Regions from separate parts of the Nonomuraea sp. NPDC005692 genome, predicted to be linked through region 2. Evidence: predicted binding sites of a transcription regulator. Region 2 holds the regulator's gene; the other holds the start of a gene.
What was found. The regulator HrcA, encoded in region 2, represses chaperone genes, less so after heat shock. The targets are predictions, from matches to a motif close to TTGGCACTCTCNNNNNGAGAGTGCCAA.

Region 1 (11,435 bases), on a different contig from region 2:
CAAGGGGGTCATGCTGAGCCATCGCGGGCTCTGGCAGGTCGCCAAGGACGCGTACGAAATATCCCATCAAGAGGGGAAAAATCGTGCGATCGTGCCTGTGCCGCTCTCGCACGCGTACGGGTTGATCATCACCGTGGCCGGCCTGCACGCGACCGAGCCCCAGCAGGCCGTGCTCATGCGCTGGTTCGAGCCGGAGGCGTTCCTGAGACTGGCCGCCGAGCAGCACGTCCAGTACGGCACCGTCGTGCCCGCCATGATCCACATGCTTCTGGCCCAGCCGCTGGAGTCGCACCCGCTCCCCGACCTGGCCTACCTCACCTGCGGCGCGGCGCCGCTGGGCCGGGAGGCGCTGCAGGAGTTCGAGCGCCGGATGCCGGGCACGCAGATCCTGGAGGGCTACGGCCTGACCGAGACCAGCGCCGTCACCACCTTCAACCCGCCGGGCAGGCGCCGGGCCGGCAGCGTCGGGCTGCCGCTGGCCGGCTACACGATCACCATCCGCGACTCCGCGGGCGAGGCGGTGGAGTGCGGCGACGTCGGCGAGATCTGCGTCAGCGGCGACTCCCTGATGCTCGGCTACTGGGGCGAGCACGAACCCGACCCCGAGGGCACCGCGCTGGTCGGCGACGAGCTGCGCACCGGCGACGTCGGCTGCGTGGACGACGACGGCTACCTCTACATCGTCGACCGCAAGAAGGACCTGATCATCCGCGGCGGCTTCAACGTCTTCCCGCGCGACGTCGAGGACGCGCTCAACCAGCATCCCGACGTGGTCATGTCGGGCGTCGTCGGCCGTCCCGACCCGCGGCTGGGCGAGGAGGTCGTGGCGTTCGTGCAGCTCAGGCCGGGGGCCGAGGAGAGCGCCGAGGAGCTGATCGAGTGGGCGCGCGACCGGGTCGGACGGGTGAAGTACCCGCGCGAGGTGCGTTTCGTCGAGTCGATCCCGGTCACCAGTGTGCTCAAGCTCGACAGGAAGGCCCTGCGCCGCCTGTTGTGACCGTGCGCGCACACCAAGTCGGGCGCGTCCGTATTCCGTGATAAACGTTGACCTGTCTGGAGGTGAACGTGAGTCAAGAAGATCCGTCCGGCTACCCGCACCTGCCTTACGGGGCGCCCTACGGCGAGCAGCCGCCTCCGCAGTACGGCTACGGCTACGGCGTGCCGCCGCGGCGCGACGAGGGCCCGCAGGCCGCCGCCATCGTCGCCGTCGTGCTCAACTTCCTGTCCCTCGCCTCCTGCCTCAACGTGCTCGGCCTGCCCGGCGGCATCCTGGCCGCCGTGGCGCTGACGCGGGCCCGCGAGCAGCCCGGAAGCGCCCGTTCGCTGCTGGTCTGGAGCTGGGTGTTGTTCGGCGCCGGTTTCGTGCTGAACGTCGGGCTCTTCCTCTTCCTGGGCCTCACCGGCCGCCTGGACGACTGATCGATTACCCGTTCCGGGACTGTTCCTGCCGTCGTGTGTGTTGGATAAGGGTCAACCGTAGGAAGGGATGTCCGTGAACGACGGCCCGCTCATCGTCCAGTCGGACAAAACGCTGCTGCTCGAGGTCGACCACGAGAAGGCCGACGCGTGCCGCAAGGCGATCGCGCCGTTCGCCGAGCTCGAACGAGCGCCTGAACACGTCCACACCTACCGCGTCACGCCACTCGCCCTGTGGAACGCGCGTGCCGCCGGCCACGACGCCGAGCAGGTCGTCGACGCGCTGATCGGCTTCAGCCGCTACCCGGTGCCGCACGCGCTGCTCGTCGACATCGCCGAGACCATGGCCCGCTACGGCCGCCTGCGCCTGGAGAAGGACCCGGTCAACGGGCTGGTCCTGACCTCGACCGACCGCGCGGTGCTCGAAGAGGTGCTGCGCTCGAAGAAGATCCAGCCGATGCTGGGCGAGCGCCTCGGCGCCGACTCGGTCATCGTGCACCCGAGCGACCGCGGCAACGTCAAGCAGGCGCTGCTCAAGCTGGGCTGGCCCGCCGAAGACCTGGCCGGCTACGTCGACGGCGAGCACCACCCCATCAAGCTGCTCCAGGACGGCTGGGAGCTGCGCAACTACCAGCGCGAGGCGGCCGACGCCTTCTGGCACGGCGGCTCCGGCGTGGTCGTGCTGCCCTGCGGCGCGGGCAAGACCATCGTGGGCGCGGCGGCCATGGCCCACGCCCAGGCCACCACGCTGATCATGGTGACCAACACGGTCAGCGCCCACCAGTGGAAGACCGAGCTGCTCAAGCGCACCTCGCTGACCGAGGACGAGATCGGCGAGTACTCCGGCAACAAGAAGGAGATCCGCCCGGTCACCATCGCCACGTACCAGGTGATGACCACCAGGCGGAAGGGCGTCTACAGCCACCTGGAGCTGTTCGACGCGCGCGACTGGGGACTGATCGTCTACGACGAGGTCCACCTGCTGCCCGCGCCGATCTTCCGGATGACCGCCGACCTCCAGGCCCGCCGGCGGGTGGGCCTGACCGCGACGCTCGTGCGCGAGGACGGCCGCGAGGGCGACGTGTTCTCCCTCATCGGCCCCAAGCGCTACGACGCGCCGTGGAAGGAGATGGAGAACCAGGGCTGGATCGCGCCGGCCGACTGCGTCGAGGTGCGGGTCACGCTGACCGACGAGGAGCGGCTGGCGTACGCGATGGCCGAGGCCGAGGAGCGTTACCGCTTCTGCGCCACCACGCCGTCCAAGACGTACGTGACCGAGGCGCTGGTCCGGCGGCATCTGGGCGAGCAGGTGCTGGTCATCGGCCAGTACATCGACCAGCTCGACGAGCTCGGCGAGCACCTCAACGCGCCGGTCATCAAGGGCGAGACCAGGGTCAAGGAGCGCGAGCGTCTCTACCAGGCGTTCCGCGACAAGGAGATCCAGGTCCTGGTGGTGTCGAAGGTGGCGAACTTCTCCATCGACCTGCCCGAGGCGGCCATCGCGATCCAGGTGTCGGGCACGTTCGGGTCGCGGCAGGAGGAGGCCCAGCGGCTCGGACGGGTGCTGCGGCCCAAGGCCGACGGCGGTGGCGCCCGGTTCTACACGGTGGTCAGCAGGGACACCGTCGACCAGGAGTTCGCCGCCCACCGGCAGCGCTTCCTGGCCGAGCAGGGATACGCCTACCAGATCATCGACGCCGACGACGTGCACGGCGGCGTGTGACGGGTTGAATGCCCGGCCGCTCGTTGCCTGAGCGGCCAGGCACGGCGTTTATGTCACGTCCACGAGACTCCACGGGTCGTCGACATCGAACCACCCCCCTCACCTGCGTACTATCACGCCGCCTGCGACATACCCCCATGATCCGACAATCGCACCTGAAATGCCCGACTTTTTCGGTATTCCCACGTTCACTCAGAGATACGGTCTTTGCCGGGTTCGCTAGCCGGCCAGCAGGCCGCCGAGGAACAGCACCGCTCCGGCGACGATCCACGCGGCGACCCCCGTCCCCATGAGGCGGCCGAACGTGCGCGGGTCCTGCCGGAACGCCGGGACCAGCCAGGCGGCCAGCGTGGCGCAGGCGGCCGGCACGGCGAACAACCCCGAGGCCGTGGAGACCGCGCCGAGCCGCCGGGAGCACGCCGACGGAGACTCGCCTCCCGCGCAAAACGCCTCCAGCCCCCAGCCGGCGAAGACCGACATCCCCCAGAGCGCCGCCAGCAGGAAGCTCGCGACCGTGGGGATCATCGGCGAGAGAACCAGGCGAAGCCGCGCCACCTTCCCTCTTTACCCCGCCGCGCGCCGGTAAATGCTTTGGAGGCACCGGACGGCCGCCGTTAAACTAGTCGATTCGCTGCCTTGACCACCTCCGTTTTCGACCCTGGGAGGCGCTTTCGCATGCCCACACATCAACTGGCTCCCGACATACCCTCCGACGTGCTCGCCGCCGAGCAGGCCCACCTGGCCGAGTCCAGGGCCGCGCTCAAGGCGATGCGGGCCCACGCCCAGTCGTTGTCGGCCGACGCGGCCGGCGACTGGGTCTCGCAGCAGATCCTCCAGTCGCTGCTGGACCAGCGCGTGGCCGCCCTGGCCGACCATCCGGACACCCCGCTGTTCTTCGGCCGGCTCGACCGCGAGGGCGGCGACGACCTGCCGGGCACCATCTACGTCGGCCGCCGCCACGTGCACGACGGCACCAGCCGGCCGCTGGTCATCGACTGGCGCGCGCCGGTGTCCCGCGCGTTCTACCAGGCCAGCCCGGCCGACCCCATGGGCGTCGTCCGCCGCCGCCGCTTCGGCTACCACGGCGGCGCGCTGACCGCGTTCGAGGACGAGCCGCTCGGCGACGGCGGCGAGGTCGGCCCCTCGAAGATCCTCACCGAGGAGATCGAACGCCCGCGCACCGGCCCGATGCGCGACATCGTGGCCACCATCCAGCCCGACCAGGACGAGATCGTCCGCGCGACGCTGGCCCAGACCGTGTGCGTCCAGGGCGCCCCCGGCACCGGGAAGACCGCCGTGGGCCTCCACCGGGCCGCGTACCTGCTGTTCACCCACCGCGAGCGGCTGGCCCGGTCAGGCGTGATGATCGTGGGCCCGAACCGGGCGTTCCTGTCCTACATCTCCTCCGTCCTGCCCGCGCTGGGCGAGGTCAAGGTCGACCAGACCACCGTGGCCGGACTGCTCGGCGAGCACGCCGCCGAGGAGGACCCGATGGTCTCCGCGGTCAAGGGCGACGCCAGAATGGCCGCGGTGCTCGAACGGGCGCTCTGGATGCACATCGTCAAGCCCGAGGACGGCCTGGTGTTCAGCAAGGGCGCCTACCGCTACCGGGTCGCCGACCACGAGGTGCGCGAGATGGTGGCCTCCCTGCGCGGCACCACCCGCTACCTGCCGGGGCGGGCCGCGCTGGCCCAGCGCCTGGCCCACCAGGTGCTGGTACGGATGGAGCAGCGCGGCGAGTCGCCCGACGACCGGGTCCAGGACGCGGTGGCCAGGTCGAGGCCGGTCAAGCAGCTCGTCGACGCGGTGTGGCCGAAACTGACGCCGGAACAGGTTCTGCACCGCCTGTTGTCCGACCCAGAATTCCTCACAAAGGCCGCCAAAACTGATTTGTCGCCTGACGAGCAGGAAATGCTGCTTTGGCGGAAGCCTTATCGGAGCTGGAAGTCCGCCAAATGGTCGGCCGCCGACGCCGCGCTCCTCGACGAGCTGCGCGACCTCATGGAGCGCACCCCGTCCCTCGGCCACCTCGTCGTGGACGAGGCCCAGGACCTGTCCGAGATGCAGCTGCGGGCGCTCGGCCGGCGCTGCCGCAACGGCTCGGCCACCGTGCTCGGCGACCTGGCCCAGGGCACCACGCCGTGGTCCACCAGCTCGTGGGAGACCGTGCTGAAGCACCTCGGCCAGGACGAGGGCGAGGTGACCGAGCTGACGCTCGGCTTCCGCGTGCCGCGCGAGGTGCTCGACTACGCGGCCCGCCTGCTGCCCTCGATCGCCCCCGCGCTGGCCGCCCCGCGGTCGCTGCGTCCTGGCGCGGGCTCGCTCACGGTCCGGCCGGGCGGCACGGTCGCCGAGGCGGCCCGGGAGGTGCTGGCCAGGGAGGGCTCGATCGGGGTCATCGTCCCCGACGCGATGGTGGCGGCGGTCTCCGAGTCGCTGTCCGGCCTGCCGCACGCGGTTCTCGACCCCGACGCGACGCAGGAGCACCGCCTGCTGATCGTGCCCGCCACGCTGGCCAAGGGCCTGGAGTACGACCACGTGATCGTCGTGGAGCCCGCCGACATCGTCGAGGCCGAGCCCCGCGGCCTGGCCCGCCTGTACGTGGTCCTGACCCGCGCGGTCACCTCGCTCACCGTGCTGCACGACAGGCCGCTCCCGGCGCAGCTCGGTACCTGACGGAGGGCGGGCACGGCCGCTTCTAGGATGGCCTGAAGGACTGTCGACCTAGGAGGATGCCGTGCCCGCACCGCTTCCGCATGAACACCTGCCCCCGGTCCCCGCGCTCGTGGTGGAGAGCGACGACATCCGCGACGGCGAGCGGCTGAACGACCTCCACGTCTTCGACGACTGGGGGATGACCGGCGGGAACGTCTCGCCCCAGCTGCGCTGGTCGGGCGCCCCCGAGGGCACCCGCGGCTACGCCGTCACCTGCCACGACCCCGACGCCCCCACCGGCAGCGGCTTCTGGCACTGGGTGCTGTTCGACCTGCCCGGCGACACCGCGGAGCTGCCCAGAGGCGCGGGCACCGGCCCAGACTTCAAGGGCCTGCCCGCCGGCGCGGTGCACGCCCGCAACGACTACGGCACCAAAGAGTACGGCGGCGCCGCTCCCCCGCCCGGCGCCCCCCACCGCTACGTCTTCACGGTGCACGCGCTGGGTGTCGACGAGCTGGGCGTCGGCGGCGACGCGAGCCCGGCGGTGGTCGGCTTCAACATCACCGCCAACACGCTGGCCCGCGGTCACATCGTCGCGCACTTCGGCGTCTGAGACCGGCACAACACCGCGGCGAAGGCGCCCCGTTCACGTACGGGGCGCCTTCGCCGTGGTGCCGCGTCGGGTTCGTACGCCCGGCGTCACCAGACGGGGTTCAGTCGCCCTGCACCAGTTCGTCGGCGAACGTGATGTCCCCGGGCGCGTTGGACGACAGGTCCTCGCTCTCGCCGGCCATCTGGCCCTCGAAGGCGTCCGAGGCGTCCTCGCGCTCACCTGACAGGTCCGTGCCTTCGTCCGAGGTGTCCTGGCGCTCGCCCGACGTGTCCGTGCCCTCCTCCGAGGCGTCCTGGCGCTCGCCGGACCTGTCGTCGGCCTCCTCCGACGACCCGTCCTCGCCTTCCTCCGACGACCTGTCCTCGCCCTCCTCCGACATCTCCCCGCGCTCGTCCGACGACGTCCACCTCGACGGCGAGGCGCAGTAGTCGCGGTCGTACAGTTCCAGGTAGCCCGCGCAGTAGGGTACGTCGACGTACTCCAGGGCCTCGTCCAGGTAACCGTGGTCGTCTGCCTGGGCGGGCATCGTCATGGCGGCCGCGGCGGCCATCATGACGGCTCCGAGCCCGAGAACGCGCGCGGTGCGGGAATTCATGTAACTACTCCTTTGTGCGGTGAATCGTCACTTCGTTTCGTTACTGTCCGTAGTCAATAACTACTAAACGTGACGCGACCGGACACAACAAAAGGCGGCCGGATCCTTGGAGATCCGAACCGCCTTCTGATGCGTCAGCGACCAGGCGAAGCCTAGAAGTCCATGTCGCCGCCGCCGGGCATGCCGGCCGGAGCAGCAGGGGTCTTCTCGGGCTTCTCGGCGATGACGGCCTCGGTGGTGAGGAAGAGCGCCGCGATGGAGGCGGCGTTCTGCAGCGCGGAGCGCGTCACCTTGGCCGGGTCGATGATCCCGGAGTCGAACATGTTGACGTACTCGCCGGAAGCGGCGTTGAGGCCCTCGCCCGGGGTCAGGTTGCGCACCTTCTCCACGACGACGCCGCCCTCGAGGCCCGCGTTGACCGCGATCTGCTTGAGGGGCTCCTCAAGAGCCTTCTTCACGATCGCCGCGCCGGTGGCCTCGTCGCCGTTGAGCTCGAGCTTGTCGAACGCCTTGGCGCCGGCCTGCAGCAGCGCCACGCCACCGCCGGGGACGATGCCCTCCTCGACGGCCGCCTTGGCGTTGCGCACGGCGTCCTCGATGCGGTGCTTGCGCTCCTTGAGCTCGACCTCGGTCGCCGCGCCGGCCTTGATGACCGCCACGCCACCGGCCAGCTTGGCCAGGCGCTCCTGCAGCTTCTCGCGGTCGTAGTCGGAGTCGGTGCGCTCGATCTCGGCGCGGATCTCGTTGACCCGGCCGGAGATCGCCTCGGCGTCACCGGCGCCGTCGACGATGGTGGTCTCGTCCTTGGTCACCACGACCTTGCGGGCGCGGCCGAGCAGGTCGAGGGTGGCGGTCTCGAGCTTGAGGCCGACCTCCTCGGCGATGACCTGACCGCCGGTCAGGATCGCGATGTCGCCCAGCATGGCCTTGCGGCGGTCGCCGAAGCCCGGGGCCTTGACGGCCACGGAGCGGAACAGGCCGCGGATCTTGTTGACCACCAGGGTCGCCAGGGCCTCGCCGTCGACGTCCTCGGCGATGATCAGCAGCGGCTTGCCGGACTGCACGACCTTGTCGAGCAGCGGCAGCAGGTCCTTGTTGGCCGAGACCTTGCTGTTGACGATCAGGATGTACGGGTCTTCGAGAACGGCCTCCATGCGGTCGGAGTCGGTCACGAAGTACATCGACGTCATGCCCTTGTCGAAGCGCATGCCCTCGGTGAGCTCGAGCTCGAGACCGAAGGTGTTGCTCTCCTCGACGGTGATGACGCCTTCCTTGCCGACCTTGTCCATCGCCTCGGCGATGAGCGAGCCGATCTCGGGGTCGGCGGCGGAGATGGAGGCGGTGGAGGCGATCTGCTCCTTGGTCTCCACGTCCTTGGCCAGCTTGGAGAGCTCCTCGCTGACCCGCTCGACGGCGGCCTCGATGCCCTTCTTCAGGGCCATCGGGTTGGCGCCGGCGGCGACGTTGCGCAGACCTTCGCGCACCAGAGCCTGGGCGAGCACGGTGGCCGTGGTGGTGCCGTCGCCGGCGACGTCGTCAGTCTTCTTGGCGACTTCCTTGACCAGCTCGGCGCCGATCTTCTCCCACGGGTCCTCGAGCTCGATCTCCTTGGCGATGGAGACACCGTCGTTGGTGATCGTGGGAGCGCCCCACTTCTTCTCCAGCACGACGTTGCGCCCCTTGGGGCCCAAGGTCACCTTGACGGCGTCGGCGAGCTGGTTCATACCGCGCTCGAGACCGCGCCGGGCGTCCTCGTCAAACGCGATCATCTTGGCTGCCATAAGGCTAGACCTCCCAGATGCAGGGTGGCGTGTCCTGGACCGAGCCGACGCCCGCGACGGCATAGGCCTGCATCTCCGTTCGGCAGACCCCATCGTCTCGATCCGAGTTGTTGGCACTCTGCCACACAGAGTGCCAACGAACTGTTTAGCACTCTACCCTGCCGAGTGCAAGCCACGGGCACCCCACCCCAGCTCATCGGGCAGGTCATCGGGTGCGCCGGTTCGTACGGCGAGCCGCCCCGGAGGTGCGACCCGCCGTGCGAAGCCGACGGAGGAAACAGTGGCGAGCCGTACGGACTGCGCTGCCGCACGTCCCACCTGGTGCATACCAGCGAGGGTGAATCAGACCGTGCGGACGGACTCCGCCTGCGGCCCCTTCTGGCCCTGCGTGATCTCGAACTCGACACGCTGTCCCTGTTCGAGAGAGCGGTACCCGTCCATCATGATCGCTGAGTAATGGACGAATACATCCTTACCACCGTCTACCGCGATGAAGCCGTAGCCCTTGTCCGCGTTGAACCACTTGACGGTGCCCTGCGCCACTTCCGACTCCTCTTACTGGGCTCGCAGATCTCGCCCATTCCTTCGCGAGACCCGTAATCGCATGACTTTTGGGAAAATCAGCCAGACGATCGCCCTCGACCATACCTGTGGCACGGGGTTTGGCAACAGAGTCAACCGACAAAACGCTAATTTCATCGAAGGCTGAGTCGTTCGAGGTTGAATTTGGTTCTAAAACAAGAAGGCGCCCACAAGGGGCGCCTTCAAGAGTCGGTGGTCCGGCGGTCAGCCGCCCGCGACGGCAGGGATGATGGAGATCTGAGCGCCTTCAGGGGCGGGAGTGTCCAGCCCCTCGACGAAACGGACATCCTCTTCACCAACGTATACGTTGACAAAACGACGAATCTTGCCCGATTCATCCAGAATTCTCGCGCCGATCCCCGGGTAGTCGGAGTCGAGCTTGGCGAGAACGTCACGAAGAGTCGCCCCTTCGCCACTCACCTCGGCGTTACCCCCGGTGTAAGTGCGCAGAATGGTGGGAATCCGCACAGAAACGCTCATGGTTTTTGTTGCCTTTCCTGGATTGTCAGACAGTCGCGCGGAACGCGTCGAGAGAGGGCCGGATCACGGCGGTGGGCCGCGCGTCGTCGCTGATCGCGTCGAGCGTCTTGAGGCCGTCGCCGGTGTTCAGCACCACGGTCTCGGCCTCGGGGTCGAGCCTGCCCGTCTCGACGAGCTTCTTCAGCACGCCCACCGTGACGCCGCCCGCGGTCTCGGCGAAGATGCCCTCGGTGGAGGCCAGGAGCTTGATGGCGGCGACGATCTCGGGGTCGGTGACGTCCTCGACGCCCCCGCCCGTGCGCCGGGCGATGTCCAGCACGTACGGCCCGTCGGCGGGGTTGCCGATGGCCAGCGACTTGGCGATCGTGTCCGGCTTGACCGGCTGGACCACGTCGTGCCCCGCCTTGTACGCCGTCGAGACCGGCGAGCACCCGGCCGCCTGTGCCCCGAACACCTTGTACGGGGTGTCCTCGACCAGCCCGAGCGCGATCAGCTCCTTGAACCCCTTGTCGATCTTCGTGAGCTGGGAGCCGGAGGCGATGGGGATGACGATCTGCTCGGGCAGCCGCCAGCCGAGCTGCTCGGCGATCTCGTACGCGAGCGTCTTGGACCCCTCGGCGTAGTAGGGCCGCAGGTTGACGTTGACGAACCCCCACTGCTCGCCCAGCGGGTCGCCGATCAGCTCGGAACAGAACCGGTTGACCTCGTCGTACGTGCCGTCGATGCCGATCAGCCGGCCGCCGAACACCCGGGCCATGGCGATCTTGGCCGCTTCGAGGTCGGCCGGGATGAACACGCACGCGTCGAGACCGGCCCGCGCGGCGGCGGCGGTGACCGCGCCGGCGAGGTTGCCCGTGGAGGAGCAGGAGAGCGTGTGGAAACCGAAGTTCCTGGCCGCCTCGACGGCGATGGCGACCACCCGGTCCTTGAAGGAGTGGGTGGGGTTGCCCGAGTCGTCCTTCACGTGCAGGGACCGGATGCCGAGCGCCTTGCCGAGATTGCCGGCCTTGACCAGCTTCGTCCAGCCCGGGTTCATGTTGGGCTTGCTCGCCACGTCGGCGGGGACCGGGAGCAGGGAGCGGTAGCGCCAGATGTTGGCGGGGCCGGACTCGATGTCCGCGCGCGTCACCTGGCCGAAGGAGTAGGCCGCTTCGAGCGGCCCGAAACACTCCAGGCAGGCGAAGCTGGGGCCCAGGGGGTAGCGCGTGCCGCACTCGCGGCAGGACAGAGCGACGGCAGGACCAAAGTCGAGCGACATGAAGCGAGGCCTTCCCTCATCTTCGCCCGCGGCCACCTTGACCGCGAACCGGAATTGGCACCTTGTCCCGGTCGGCCTCGCCAGGTCGCGAGTACAAGCCGGGAGGGTTGCCGGGGCTTCGCAGGGCCGGTCCCTCCACCCCTCTGGATGAGCAATATTCAGTTGTCGAAAAGGACTCTACCTTCTCAAGTGGCGGAAACAACCGCCCGTCTCACGATTTGAGAGGACACGTCTCACCGATAGTCCTCCCCGAGGACTCCCTGCACGTACTTGCGGGCCTGGTGGATGCGGGACTTGGCCGTGCCGAGCGGGATGTTGAGCTGCTCGGCCAC
Region 2 (11,435 bases):
TGCGTGGTGTTCCGCAACTGGATGGACGAGCCGGGCTGGCTCAAGCGCTTCACCCGCGCCGCGCGGCCGGGCGCCTACCTGGCCGTGGTGGAGCTGGGCGAGCTGGGCGCGGGCGACGAGGTGGAGATCGTCTCGCGCCCGGAGACCGGCATGACCGTGGCGGACGCCTTCCGCGCCCGCCACGGCGACACCGACGCGCTGGCCCGGGTGCTCGCGGTCCCCGGCCACGACCCGGAGTGGGACGAGATGGCCGCGCGGGCCGGCCGGGCGGGCGGCTAGAGACCGTCCACCCGGCCGGGCGCCCGTCTAGCGCAGGACGGAGTACAGGGCCGAGGTGAGGGAGGCGCGGGCGTCGTCCTGGTCGATCGACCACATCATCGAGCCGCCCAGCCCCTTGAGCCGGATGTAGGCCGCCTTCTGCAGCAGCGACGCCGGGTCGTCGTAGGACCAGAACTCGTTGCCGTCGTACAGCCACATCGCGCCGGTGCGCAGGTCCCGGTAGCGCTTGCCGGGCTTGGCCGCCAGGTCCTTGTAGTCCTCGCTGCCCGGCCCCCACTTGCCGGCGGCCGGTCCGGTCGCGGGCTGCCAGAGGCCGTCGCCGCCGCCGGTCACGCCGGTCCAGCCCTGCCCGTACGCGGGCACGCCCACGACGATCTTGCGGCCGGGCGCGCCGCGCGACAGGTAGTCGCGGACGGTCTGGTCCACGCTGTACCTGACGGGGTTGGGGTCGCGGCGGTCGTTGAACAGGTTCCCGTTGTGCCCGGTCCGCGATTCCCACGTGCCGTGCAGGTCGTACCCCTGGACGGTGGCGAAGTCGAGCGACCGGAACACGCGGCGCACCTCGAACCCGGCGTCGATCTTCGCGGCGGCGGCCGGGAGGAAGGCCGTGAGCTGGGAGCTCGCCGAGAAGGCCCGGAGCTGGGCGCGCAGTTCCTCGACGAAGAGGGTGAAGTTCCGCCGGTCCTCGGGCCTGATCACGTTCCCGTCGTTGCCCGCCGAGCCCGGCCACTCCCAGTCCAGGTCGACGCCGTCGAACACGCCGGCGCCCGCGCCCGGCTCAAGGCCCGGCAGGTTGCCGCGCAGCCACAGGTCGACGCACGACCGGGCCAGCGCGGACCGCGACTCGGCGGTGAGCACCGCGTCGGAGAAGTACTTGGACCCGGTCCAGCCGCCGAGCGAGATCAGCACCTTGAGGCCGGGGTGCTTGGCCTTGAGCTTGCGCAGCTGGTTGAGGTTGCCGTTGAGCGTCTGGCCCGGCTGGTCGGCGACGCCGTCCACGCTCTGCTCGGCCGGCACCGGGCGCTGCCAGTCGGCCCAGGGGTCGGCCGAGTAGCAGGAGCCCTCGGCGTTGACGAAGCCGAAGGCGTAGTTGAGGTGGGTGAGCTTGGCGGCGGCGCCGCTGGTGTCCACGTCCTTGACGTGGTAGTTGCGCCCGTACACGCCCCACTGGATGAAGTAGGCGACCCGCTTGAATCCGGGATGGGCCTCGGCGGGCGCGGACACCGCCGTGAGCCCGAGTAAGAGCGAGAGTGCGAGGAGGATCTTCTTCACGGGCGCTCCTGGGGGGTGAACTTATAAGAAACTTTCCTATAAGTTGACGCGATCGTAGAACCGTCACCCCGTGCCGTCAACGACGCGCGCCACCTCCTCGGCGCTGGAGAACAGCCGCCACGCGCGCGCCGGGTCGCCGAACAGCGACAGCACCAGATCGGCCACCTCCTGCCTGGTCGCGGCGGCGGCGAGCAGCGTCAGGACGTGCTCCGCCGGAGGCCGCAGGAAGGCGTTCGTCCACGCGACGACCGGCTCGGCCGCCACCCACATGCGCCGGGCCGTCTCCCGCGCGAACGCCGCGTCGTACGGCCCGCCCGCCGCGACGGCGTCGGCCGCGATCCAGGCGCAGGCCGAGCCCAGGTTCGCGCCCTGCCCGGTGATCGGGTCGTTGGTGACCCAGGCGTCGCCGAGCGCCAGCGCCACGCCGCCGCCCGGCAACTCGGCCACCGCCTCGCGCACCACCGGCGTGATCGCGCCCTGCAGCAGGTCCTCCGGCCCGAGCAGCTCGAACGCGGCCGGATCGAGCTGCTCGGCCAGGCGCGGCGCGTGCTCGGGCAGCAGGGCGAGCAGCGTCTTGCAGAACTCGTCGGCGGGCACCCGGGCCAGCACGTCGAGCGGCCCGCCGGGGATCGCCTCGACCAGGACGCCGCCCCGCACGCCCGACCGCGTCATCATCGCCATGCACAGGATCTCGCCGCAGTCGGGCGAGATGTTGAAGCCGAAGGCCGGCCCCGGATCGAACCCGTGGAACAGCCCGGCGGCCAGGATCCGCTGCGGCGCCTCGTACGGAGACCACGCCGGAACGCGCGGGAACAGCTCGCGCACCGAGCGCCGCCCGGTGGCCACCACCATCAGCTCGTGCCCTCGGGACCAGCGGGCGACCTGGCCGGCGTCCGGCGGGAGGGGATCGACGACCAGGTGGCCGCCCCTGCTCGTGTAGTCGTCCATGAGCGCAGGCAGCAGCACCCGGAAGTCGACCCCGTGGAACGGCTCCGTCACGCGGCCGGTGAACTCCAGCGGCGGATCGCCCTTGATCGAGAGGCTGCCGCTGACCAGCAGGCAGCCCGGGTCGAGGAAGTGCAGGCTGCCCAGCTCCCGCTCGCGGTCCTGCGCGCGGCCCATCCTGCCGACCGTGTTCGGCAGCCGCCCACGGCCCAGGTCGGCCGCGTCGCCCTCGCTGTAGAGCGTGGTCGCGACGCCGAGCTGCTGGAGTCGCAGGGCCAGCGTCAGCCCGGAGATCCCCGCGCCCACGATTCCGACGCCCGTCATGTGCCGCCTCCTTCGATGGCTCGGAGCACACCCGTGAGCAGGCACACTGGATGACGTGCCATCCACCCTGCCCGACGGCGATCCGGCGCCCGCCTCCGGCGAGCTGCCCGACAGCGCGCTGCGCGGGCTCGGCGAGCGCCCGTTCGGCTTCTACGTGCACGTGCCCTTCTGCGTCACCCGCTGCGGCTACTGCGATTTCAACACCTACACCGCCGCCGAGCTAGGGCCCGGCGCCTCCCATCGCGACTACGCCGACACGGTCGTGGCGGAGGTGCGCCTGGCCCGGCGCGTGCTCGGCGACGCCGACCTGCCCGTGGAGACGGTGTTCTTCGGCGGCGGGACGCCCACGCTGCTGCCTCCCGAGGACCTGGCGCGCGTCCTGGCCGCCATCGACGCCGAGTTCGGGCTGCGGCCGGGGGCGGAGGTCACCACCGAGGCCAACCCCGAGTCCGTCGACCCCGCCTACCTCGACAAACTCCGCCAGGGCGGCTTCAACCGGGTCAGCTTCGGCATGCAGAGCGCGCGTGAGCACGTGCTGCAGGTGCTCGACCGCAGGCACACGCCGGGCCGTCCGGCACGGGCCGTCAAGGAGGCGCGGGCGGCCGGGTTCGAGCACGTCAACCTCGACCTGATCTACAGCACGCCGGGGGAGTCCGACGACGACTGGCGGGCCTCGCTGGCCGCCGCGATCGAGGCCGGGCCCGACCACGTGTCGGCGTACTCGCTGATCGTGGAGGAGGGCACCAGGCTCGCGGCCCGGATCCGGCGCGGCGAGCTGCCGATGCCCGACGACGACGTCGCCGCCGACCGCTACCTGATCGCCGAGAAGATGCTGACCGAGGCCGGTTTCGGCTGGTACGAGGTGTCCAACTGGGCGACCTCCGAGCAGGCCCGCTGCCGGCACAACCTGCTCTACTGGACCGGCGGCGACTGGTGGGCCGCCGGCCCCGGCGCCCACAGTCACGTCGGCGGCACCCGCTGGTGGAACGTCAAGCACCCGGCCGCCTACGCCCAGCGCCTGGCGGCGGGCACCTCGCCCGCGCACGCGCGCGAGGTGCTCACCGACGACGACCGGGCCGCCGAGCGGCTGATGCTGGAGCTGCGGCTGGTCTCCGGCTACCCGCTCGCCGAGGTCGCCCCCGGCGCGCGCACGTCCGTGGCCAGCGCGCTGGCGCGCGGGCTGCTGGAGCCCGAGCCGTTCAGGGCGGGCCGGATGGTGCTCACCCTCAAGGGGCGGCTGCTGGCCGACGCCCTGATCACCGAGCTCATGTGATCAGGCGGATGGCGAACGGATAGCGGTAGTTCTCGCCCCGGTTGGTGGCGATGGCCGCCTGCACGTGGAAGATCAGCGACACGATCCACACGATCGGGAACAGCAGCAGGCCGACCAGCACGATCGTCAGCACGGTCGCCACCAGGTAGCCGATGAACATGGTGATCTGGAAGTTCAGGGCCTCGGCGGCCTGGTCCCTGACGTAGGGGGACTCGTCCTTCTTCATCAGGTAGATGATCAGCGGGCCGATCCAGGAGACCAGCAGGCCCAGCAGGTGGGAGAGCATGGCCATCGTGGTGTCGTCGCTGCCGCGGCGCGGGCCGAACCGGCCGGGCACGTACGGCCCGGCGGGGTAGCCGTAGCCCGGCTGCTGCCCGTAGCCCGGGGCCTGGCCATGGCCGGGGGGCTGGCCGTAGCCCGGCGGCGGGGGCACGTAACGGGGCGGCGAGGGCATGGGACCGGGCTGCGGACCGGGGCCGCTTGGCGGCTGCCGCCCGTAGTCGGGCTGGGAGCCCGGCTGCTGGCCGTAGCCGAGCTGTGGGCCCGAGCCCTGGTCGCGGGGTACGTCGGAAGGCGGGACGTAAGGGGTGGAGTCGTCGGCGGGCGGCGGCGGGTCCTGGCTCATGATGCCTCCGTAACGAAGTCGATCAGTTCCTCGACCCGGCCGAGCAGCTCCGGCTCCAGGTCGGTGTAGGACGAGACGGCGCCCAGAATGCGCCGCCAGGCGTCCGCTGGCTCCATGCGCCAGCCCAGTGCGGCGAGCACGCCCTCCTTCCACGGCACCCCGCGCGGCACGTCGGGCCACCCCGGGATGCGCAGCACGGACGGTTTGACCGCCTGCCAGATGTCGATGTACGGATGACCCACGACGAGCACGTGCGGCGAGGTGATCCGGGCCGCGATCCGGCTCTCCTTCGACCCCGGCACCAGGTGGTCGACCAGCACGCCCAGCCTGCGGCCCGGCTCGGGGGCGAACTCGGCCACGATGGCGGGCAGGTCGTCGACGCCCTCCAGGTACTCGACCACGACCCCCTCGACGCGCAGGTCGTGGCCCCAGATCTTCTCCACGAGCGCGGCGTCGTGCACGCCCTCGACGTAGATCCGGCTCTCCTTGGCGACCCGGGCCCGCAGCCCCTCCACGGCGATGGACCCGGACGCGCTGCGCCTGGGCCCCGCCGGGGCCGCGGCCGCCGGGCGCACCAGCGTCACGGCCCTGCCCTCCAGCAGGAACGCGGCCGGCGCCAGCGGGAACAGGCGGCGTTTGCCGAACCGGTCCTCAAGGGTGACGGCCTCCTTGTCACAGGCCACCACGGCGCCGCAGAAGCCGCTGTCGGCGTCCTCCACGACCAGGTCGAGTTCGGCGGGCACCTTCGGGATCTTGCCCTTGCCCGGCCGCCGCCAATTGCCCGCCAGCACATCACCCTCGTACACACGGGGACCGTAGCAAATCACCCGCTGACCGCAAGGCGCTTACGCGCGCCGCTGCGCCGTACGAGGATGACGACGGTGCCGATGATGCCGATGAGCAGGCCGGCGCCGGGGAACAGGAACAGGGCCGCGACCCCGCCGAACATGCCGCCCGCCGCGGAGAGCAGGTCACGGCCTACGCCGAAGCGGGCCGACGACTCCTCCTGCGTGGCGCAGGTCAGCTGGTAGTCGCCCTTGGCGGGGGCGTTGACGGCGAGGATCTGCTGCCAGGTGGTCCCGCCGGCGCTGAGCGTCTGGGTGCCGGAGACCTTGACCAGCCTGGCCTGGGCCGGGCCGCCGGAGATCTCGCACTGGTAGTTGACCCGCGTGTCGGTGGCGATGTAGACGGCCGGGCGCTTGGCGGGGTCGATCGCGACCTTCACGCTTTCGCCCGCCGCGAACGTGGTCGTCGGGGCCGTGTCCGTGACGCTGCTCAGCACGCCGCCGGCGAACACGACCACGCCCACGACGCCCAGCACGACGGCGACGGCCCACACGACGGCGATCCACCACAGGCGCGGCTTGATCGCCTTGCCGTCGATCCTGGCCGGGAACTGCGGCTGCCGGCCGTACTGGTTGTGGGCGCCGTACTGGTCGGGCTGGGCGTACTGGTCGGGCTGGGCGTACTGGTCGGGCTGGGCGTACTGGTCGGGCTGGGCGTACTGGTTCTGCTGGCCGTACCCGGGCGGGGGGCCGTACTGGGCGGGCGGCTGTTGTTGCTGGTAGGGCGGCTGGCCGTACTGCTGGGGCTGGTACGGCTGCTGACCGTACTGGTTCGGCTGACCGTAGTAGGGACCCTGCCCCTGGGGCGGTCCGTACTGCGGGGGCTGGGAATTGTCGGTCATGCGGCAAGTGTGAGGCCTGTCGCTTGTAAGTCGCTAGCAACAGGATGGGACCTGGTGTTATCGCACCTTGTGGGCGAGAGCCGTACACTTGGCACTCGGGAACACGGAGTGCTAGACCTGTCGTTTCCCTGTTAGGCAGAGGCAGGAGGTGAGCACGTGCTCGACGATCGGAAGCTTGCGGTGCTCCGCGCCATTGTCGAAGACTACGTGTCCACCAACGAACCGGTGGGCTCCAAGGCGCTGGCGGAGCGCCACAACCTCAAGGTCTCCCCGGCAACGGTCAGGAACGACATGGCCGCTCTGGAGGAGGAGGGCTACATCACCCAGCCGCACACCAGCGCGGGCCGCGTGCCGACGGACAAGGGCTACCGCCTGTTCGTCGACCGGCTCTCGCAGGTCAAGCCCCTGTCGGGGGCCGAGCGGCGGGCGATCGAGACCTTCCTCGCCGGCGCGGTCGACCTCGACGACGTGGTCTTCCGCACCGTGCGGCTGCTCGCGCAGCTCACCAGGCAGGTCGCGGTCGTGCAGTACCCGACGCTGACCCGTTCCACGGTCAGGCACGTCGAGCTGGTCCCGCTCAACGACCGGCGGGTCATGCTCGTGCTGATCACCAACACCGGGCGCGTCGAGCAGCGCGTGATCGAGCTGCCCGAGGTGGTGGAGGACGACCGCATCGCCCATCTGCGCGCGGTGCTCAACTCCTGCCTCGACGGCTGCGGGCTGGGCAACGTCCCCGAGCTGGTCGCCGACCTGCCCGAGCGGCTGCCCGCCGAGGATCGGCCCGCCGTGGCCACGATCCTGTCGGTGCTGCTCGAAACCCTCGTCGAACGCCATGACGAGAAGATCGTGTTCGCCGGCGCGGCCAATCTCGCGGGCGCCGACTTCGCCACCGGCCTGCGCGACGTGCTGGAGGCGCTGGAGGAGCAGGTCGTGCTCATGCGGTTGCTCGGCGAGACTTCCACAGACACCCCGTCCGCGCTCACCGTGCGCATCGGCTCGGAAAACCCCTACCTTCGCGGCACGTCCATCGTCGCAACCGGATACGGTTCTGGCGACAACCAACTGGCCCGGCTCGGCGTGCTGGGTCCCACGAGGATGGACTACCCCGTGACGATGGGCGCCGTACGCGCGGTGGCACGCTACGTCAGCCAGATCCTGGCTGCATCTTAAGAGGTCGATAAGTGGCAAACAGCGACTACTACGCCACCCTCGGGGTGCGCCGTGACGCCAGTCAGGACGAGATCAAGAAGGCCTACCGCCGCCTCGCCCGCGAGCTGCACCCCGACGTGAACCCCGATCCTGAGACCCAGGAGCGGTTCAAGGAGATCACGCAGGCCTACGAGGTGCTGTCCGACCCGAACAAGCGCCAGATGTACGACCTGGGCGGCGACCCCTTCGGCGGCGGCGCGGGTGCGGGCGCGGGCGCCGGTGGCTTCGGCGCGGGTTTCCCCTTCAGCGACATCATGGACGCCTTCTTCGGCACCGCGGGCGGCACCCGCGGGCCGCGCTCGCGCGCCAGGAGGGGCCGCAACGCCACCATCAGGGTCGAGCTCGACCTGCGCGAGACGGCGTTCGGCACCACCCGCGAGCTGGTCGTGGACACCGCCGTGCTGTGCGAGGTGTGCCACGGCGCCGGCGCGGCCCCCGGCACCCACCCCGACACCTGTGACATGTGCAGCGGGCGCGGCGAGATCTCCCAGGTCACCCGCTCGTTCCTGGGCCAGGTCATGACCTCGCGGCCGTGCCCCCAGTGCGGCGGCTTCGGCAGCATCATCCGCCACCCCTGCCAGGAGTGCTCGGGCGACGGCCGGGTGCGCACCCGCCGTACGATCAAGGTCCGCATCCCCGCGGGCGTCGAGGACGGCACCCACATCCAGCTCGCCGGCGAGGGCGAGGTCGGCCCCGGCGGCGGCCCGCCCGGAGACCTCTTCCTGGAGATCGTCGAGCGCGCGCACGAGATCTTCGAGCGGCGCGGCGACGACCTCCACTGCACGGTCCAGATCCCGATGACGGCCGCCGCGCTCGGCACGATCCTCGCCGTCGAGACGCTCGACGGCTCCGAGGAGATCGACGTGCGCCCCGGCACCCAGTCCGGCCAGGTCATCACCATGTACGGGCGCGGCGTGCAGCGGCTCAACGAGTCCGGCAGGGGCGACCTGCTCATCCACGTCAACGTCGAGACACCGATGCGGCTCGACCAGACGCAGGAGGACCTGCTGCGCGAGCTGTCGAGGTTGCGTGGAGAGGAGCGGCCGCCGGGCAAGTTCGCCCCGGGCCAGCAGGGTTTTTTCTCCCGCCTGCGTGACGCCTTCAACGGCAGGTGACGATCACCCGTGACCGTCCCCGTGTTCCTCGCCGAGGACCTCGACGGCGCCGAGCTGACGCTCGACGGGCCTGAGGGGCGGCACGCGGCCTCCGTGCGGCGCCTGCGCGCCGGCGAGCGGGTCGACCTGACCAACGGCGCGGGCGACGTCGCCGAGTGCGTGGTGCGCGAGGTGTTCAAGGAGGGCCTCGCGCTCGACGTGCTCGCCCGCTACACCGTCGAGCCGCCCGCGCGGCGGCTGGTGGTCGTCCAGGGGCTGCCCAAGGGCGACAGGGGCGAGCTGGCCGTCGAGATGATGACCGAGGTGGGGGTCGACGTGATCGTCCCCTGGGCCGCCTCGCGCAGCATCACGCAGTGGAAGGGCGACAAGATCGCCAAGGCGCTGGGCCGGTGGCGTTCCACGGCCCGCGAGGCCGGCAAGCAGGCGCGCCGGTTCCACCTGCCCGAGGTGGCCGAGCTCGCCTCCACCGCCCAGGTCGAGGGGCTGCTGGCCGGCGCGGCGCTGGGGCTCGTGCTGCACGAGGAGGCCGCCGAGCCGCTGTCGAAGGTGGCGCTGCCGCCCGGCGGCGACATCGTCGTCGTCGTGGGGCCCGAGGGGGGCGTGTCGGAGGAGGAGCTGCGCAGGTTCGCCGCGGCCGAGGCGGTGCCCGTGCTGCTCGGGCCCACCGTGCTGCGCACCTCCACGGCGGGGGTGGCGGCGGCGGCCGTGCTGCTCGCGCGTACCGGGCGCTGGTAGGCCCGGCTCAGGGCGCTCTCACGGCGTCGTGTGCGGCACGTCCACCAGCGGGCTGCTCAGGTCGCTCGGGCCGGTGGGCATGTCGTCCGGCGGGCACTCCTCGGAGGGGCACGACGTCGGCGCGTCGGTCGTCTCCGTCGGGGTCGGCGTGGGGGTCGGCGTGATCTCCGGGCACTCCTGGTCGCCGGCGGGCTCGCCGCTCGGGCAGGGCGTCGAGGACGGCGTCGGCGACGGCGTGGGCTGCCTGGTCGACCTGGCCGTCTCCGCGGGCCGGTGGGTCTCGCTGTGGCTCGGCGGCACGACCACCACGGGCGGCGGCTCGGCGCTGTGACTGTCGGGCCTGGGCGGCGTGGACAGCCTGGTCGAGGAGTTGCCGGGGGTGGTGGTCGAGTTGTCCACCACCTTGACGGGCGTCTCGAAGATCTGGGAGCGCAGCCCGGGAACGACCATCACGATCGTCCCCGCCACCAGCACGGCGCTGACCGCCGCCGCGCCCGCACGCCACCAGAACAGGTTACGGACGCCGCGCCGCTCGATGCGGGCGCGGATGATCTGCAGTCCCTCCGGCGAGGGCACGACCGCGTCCGCCTCCGCGCGGAGCGCACGGCGCAGGACGTCGCCGTACTCGTCGGGGGGCTGGGTCATGACATCTTCTCCAGGACGGACCGCAACGCGGCCATTCCACGGGCGGTGTGGCTCTTGACCGCGCCCTTGCTGATGCCCATGGCGTGGGCGATCTCAGCTTCGGACAGATCTCCGTAATAACGCAGAACCAGTGCTTCTCTCTGTCGGGTCGGCAGGGCGCGTAACGCCTCGATGACGGCGGAGCGTTCCAGCTCGCCGATCGCGCCGTTCTCGGCGCTCGGGGCGTCCGGCAGGCCCTTGGGGGCGTACTTCTCGACGACCGCGCGGTGACGCAGCACGGAACGGGACCGGTTGACGACAGACTGACGTAGGTAAGCGAGTGCCTTGTCGGGATCACGCAGTCTGCGCCAGGCGCCGTGAATGGCGACGAACGCGTCCTGCACGACTTCCTCGGCGGTTGCCATGTCACGCACCAGCAACACCGCGAGACGCACCAATGACCGGAAGTGCGCGCTGTAGAGCGCGGTCACGGCCATGTCGGCATCCCACCCGACCGGCACCGCCCCCATCGACCTGTCGGCCAGAAGGGTTTCGGTGGTCACATCAGTGGGACGCGCGGCCTTCCCAGAGGGTTTACTCTCTTCCGGTTCTGAAGGTTTCCCCGGTTCCTTAGGGTGCATTACCCAGTCGTGTTCCTCGCCAGGTGGCGCTCGCCCGACCCTGAATCATCTTTTTTGCTCTGAAGTGTCGCACACTCACCCTAACCGCGCGGATCTTCGGGCGCACGACACCACGGATTACCGATTCGCAACGGCCAGCCGAACGGTCGCTCTCGATAGGGTACTGCCGTGAGCGACTGCCTCTTCTGCAAAATCGTGGCCAAGGAAATTCCGGCCGACGTCGTCTACGAGAACGCCAGGGCGCTGGCGTTCCGCGACATCAATCCGCAGGCCCCGACCCACGTGCTGGTCATCCCGCGCGCGCACTACCCCGACGCGGCGTCACTGGCCGCCGCCGACGACGGGCTCGCCGACGACGTGCTCAAGGCCGCGCACGCCGTCGCCGTCCAGGACGGCGTGGCCGAGGGGGGCTACCGGGTCGTCTTCAACACCGGCCCCGGCGCCGGCCAGACCGTCTTCCACGTGCACGCCCATGTTCTCGGAGGGCGTGACCTCACGTGGCCGCCCGGCTGATATTGACGCGAGCAATCAGCCTGGTGCCGGATACGATGGGCGGAGAAGAACACCGAACAGACCGGGAGGCATCAGGCCGCTGGCCTGCCCATGTCCGAACTACATGAATCCCGACGCACGGCACCTCCCTCGCGCACTCAAGCCAAGGTGCTGATTCCGGACGAATACCCGATGGTCAGCCTCCTCGGCTCCC

Region 1: a site for HrcA is predicted at 8,894-8,920, ahead of groL (chaperonin GroEL). Genes of this name have one in related genera too.

The regions. Positions count from the first base shown of each region.
Region 1 covers NZ_JBEXYU010000015.1:33,325-44,759, reverse strand. The annotation lists gene ABZ459_RS28105 (AMP-binding protein) at 1-997, shown strand, start outside; gene ABZ459_RS28100 (hypothetical protein) at 1,066-1,419, shown strand; gene ABZ459_RS28095 (DNA repair helicase XPB) at 1,487-3,139, shown strand; gene ABZ459_RS28090 (hypothetical protein) at 3,359-3,694, opposite strand; gene ABZ459_RS28085 (AAA family ATPase) at 3,815-5,815, shown strand; gene ABZ459_RS28080 (YbhB/YbcL family Raf kinase inhibitor-like protein) at 5,877-6,407, shown strand; gene ABZ459_RS28075 (hypothetical protein) at 6,508-7,002, opposite strand; gene groL (chaperonin GroEL) at 7,155-8,783, opposite strand; gene ABZ459_RS28065 (cold-shock protein) at 9,126-9,326, opposite strand; gene ABZ459_RS28060 (MoaD/ThiS family protein) at 9,570-9,845, opposite strand; gene thrC (threonine synthase) at 9,871-11,103, opposite strand; SAM riboswitch class I at 11,117-11,257, opposite strand; gene ABZ459_RS28050 (RNA polymerase sigma factor) at 11,337-11,435, opposite strand, start outside.
Region 2 covers NZ_JBEXYU010000039.1:67,529-78,963, forward strand. The annotation lists gene ABZ459_RS45700 (MOSC domain-containing protein) at 1-279, shown strand, start outside; gene ABZ459_RS45705 (glycoside hydrolase family 18 protein) at 307-1,551, opposite strand; gene ABZ459_RS45710 (styrene monooxygenase/indole monooxygenase family protein) at 1,615-2,820, opposite strand; gene hemW (radical SAM family heme chaperone HemW) at 2,876-4,093, shown strand; gene ABZ459_RS45720 (DUF4870 domain-containing protein) at 4,086-4,718, opposite strand; gene ABZ459_RS45725 (DUF3097 domain-containing protein) at 4,715-5,524, opposite strand; gene ABZ459_RS45730 (DUF456 domain-containing protein) at 5,542-6,405, opposite strand; gene hrcA (heat-inducible transcriptional repressor HrcA) at 6,562-7,575, shown strand; gene dnaJ (molecular chaperone DnaJ) at 7,587-8,729, shown strand; gene ABZ459_RS45745 (16S rRNA (uracil(1498)-N(3))-methyltransferase) at 8,739-9,464, shown strand; gene ABZ459_RS45750 (hypothetical protein) at 9,483-10,109, opposite strand; gene ABZ459_RS45755 (SigE family RNA polymerase sigma factor) at 10,106-10,618, opposite strand; gene ABZ459_RS45760 (histidine triad nucleotide-binding protein) at 10,898-11,242, shown strand; gene ABZ459_RS45765 (PhoH family protein) at 11,333-11,435, shown strand, end outside.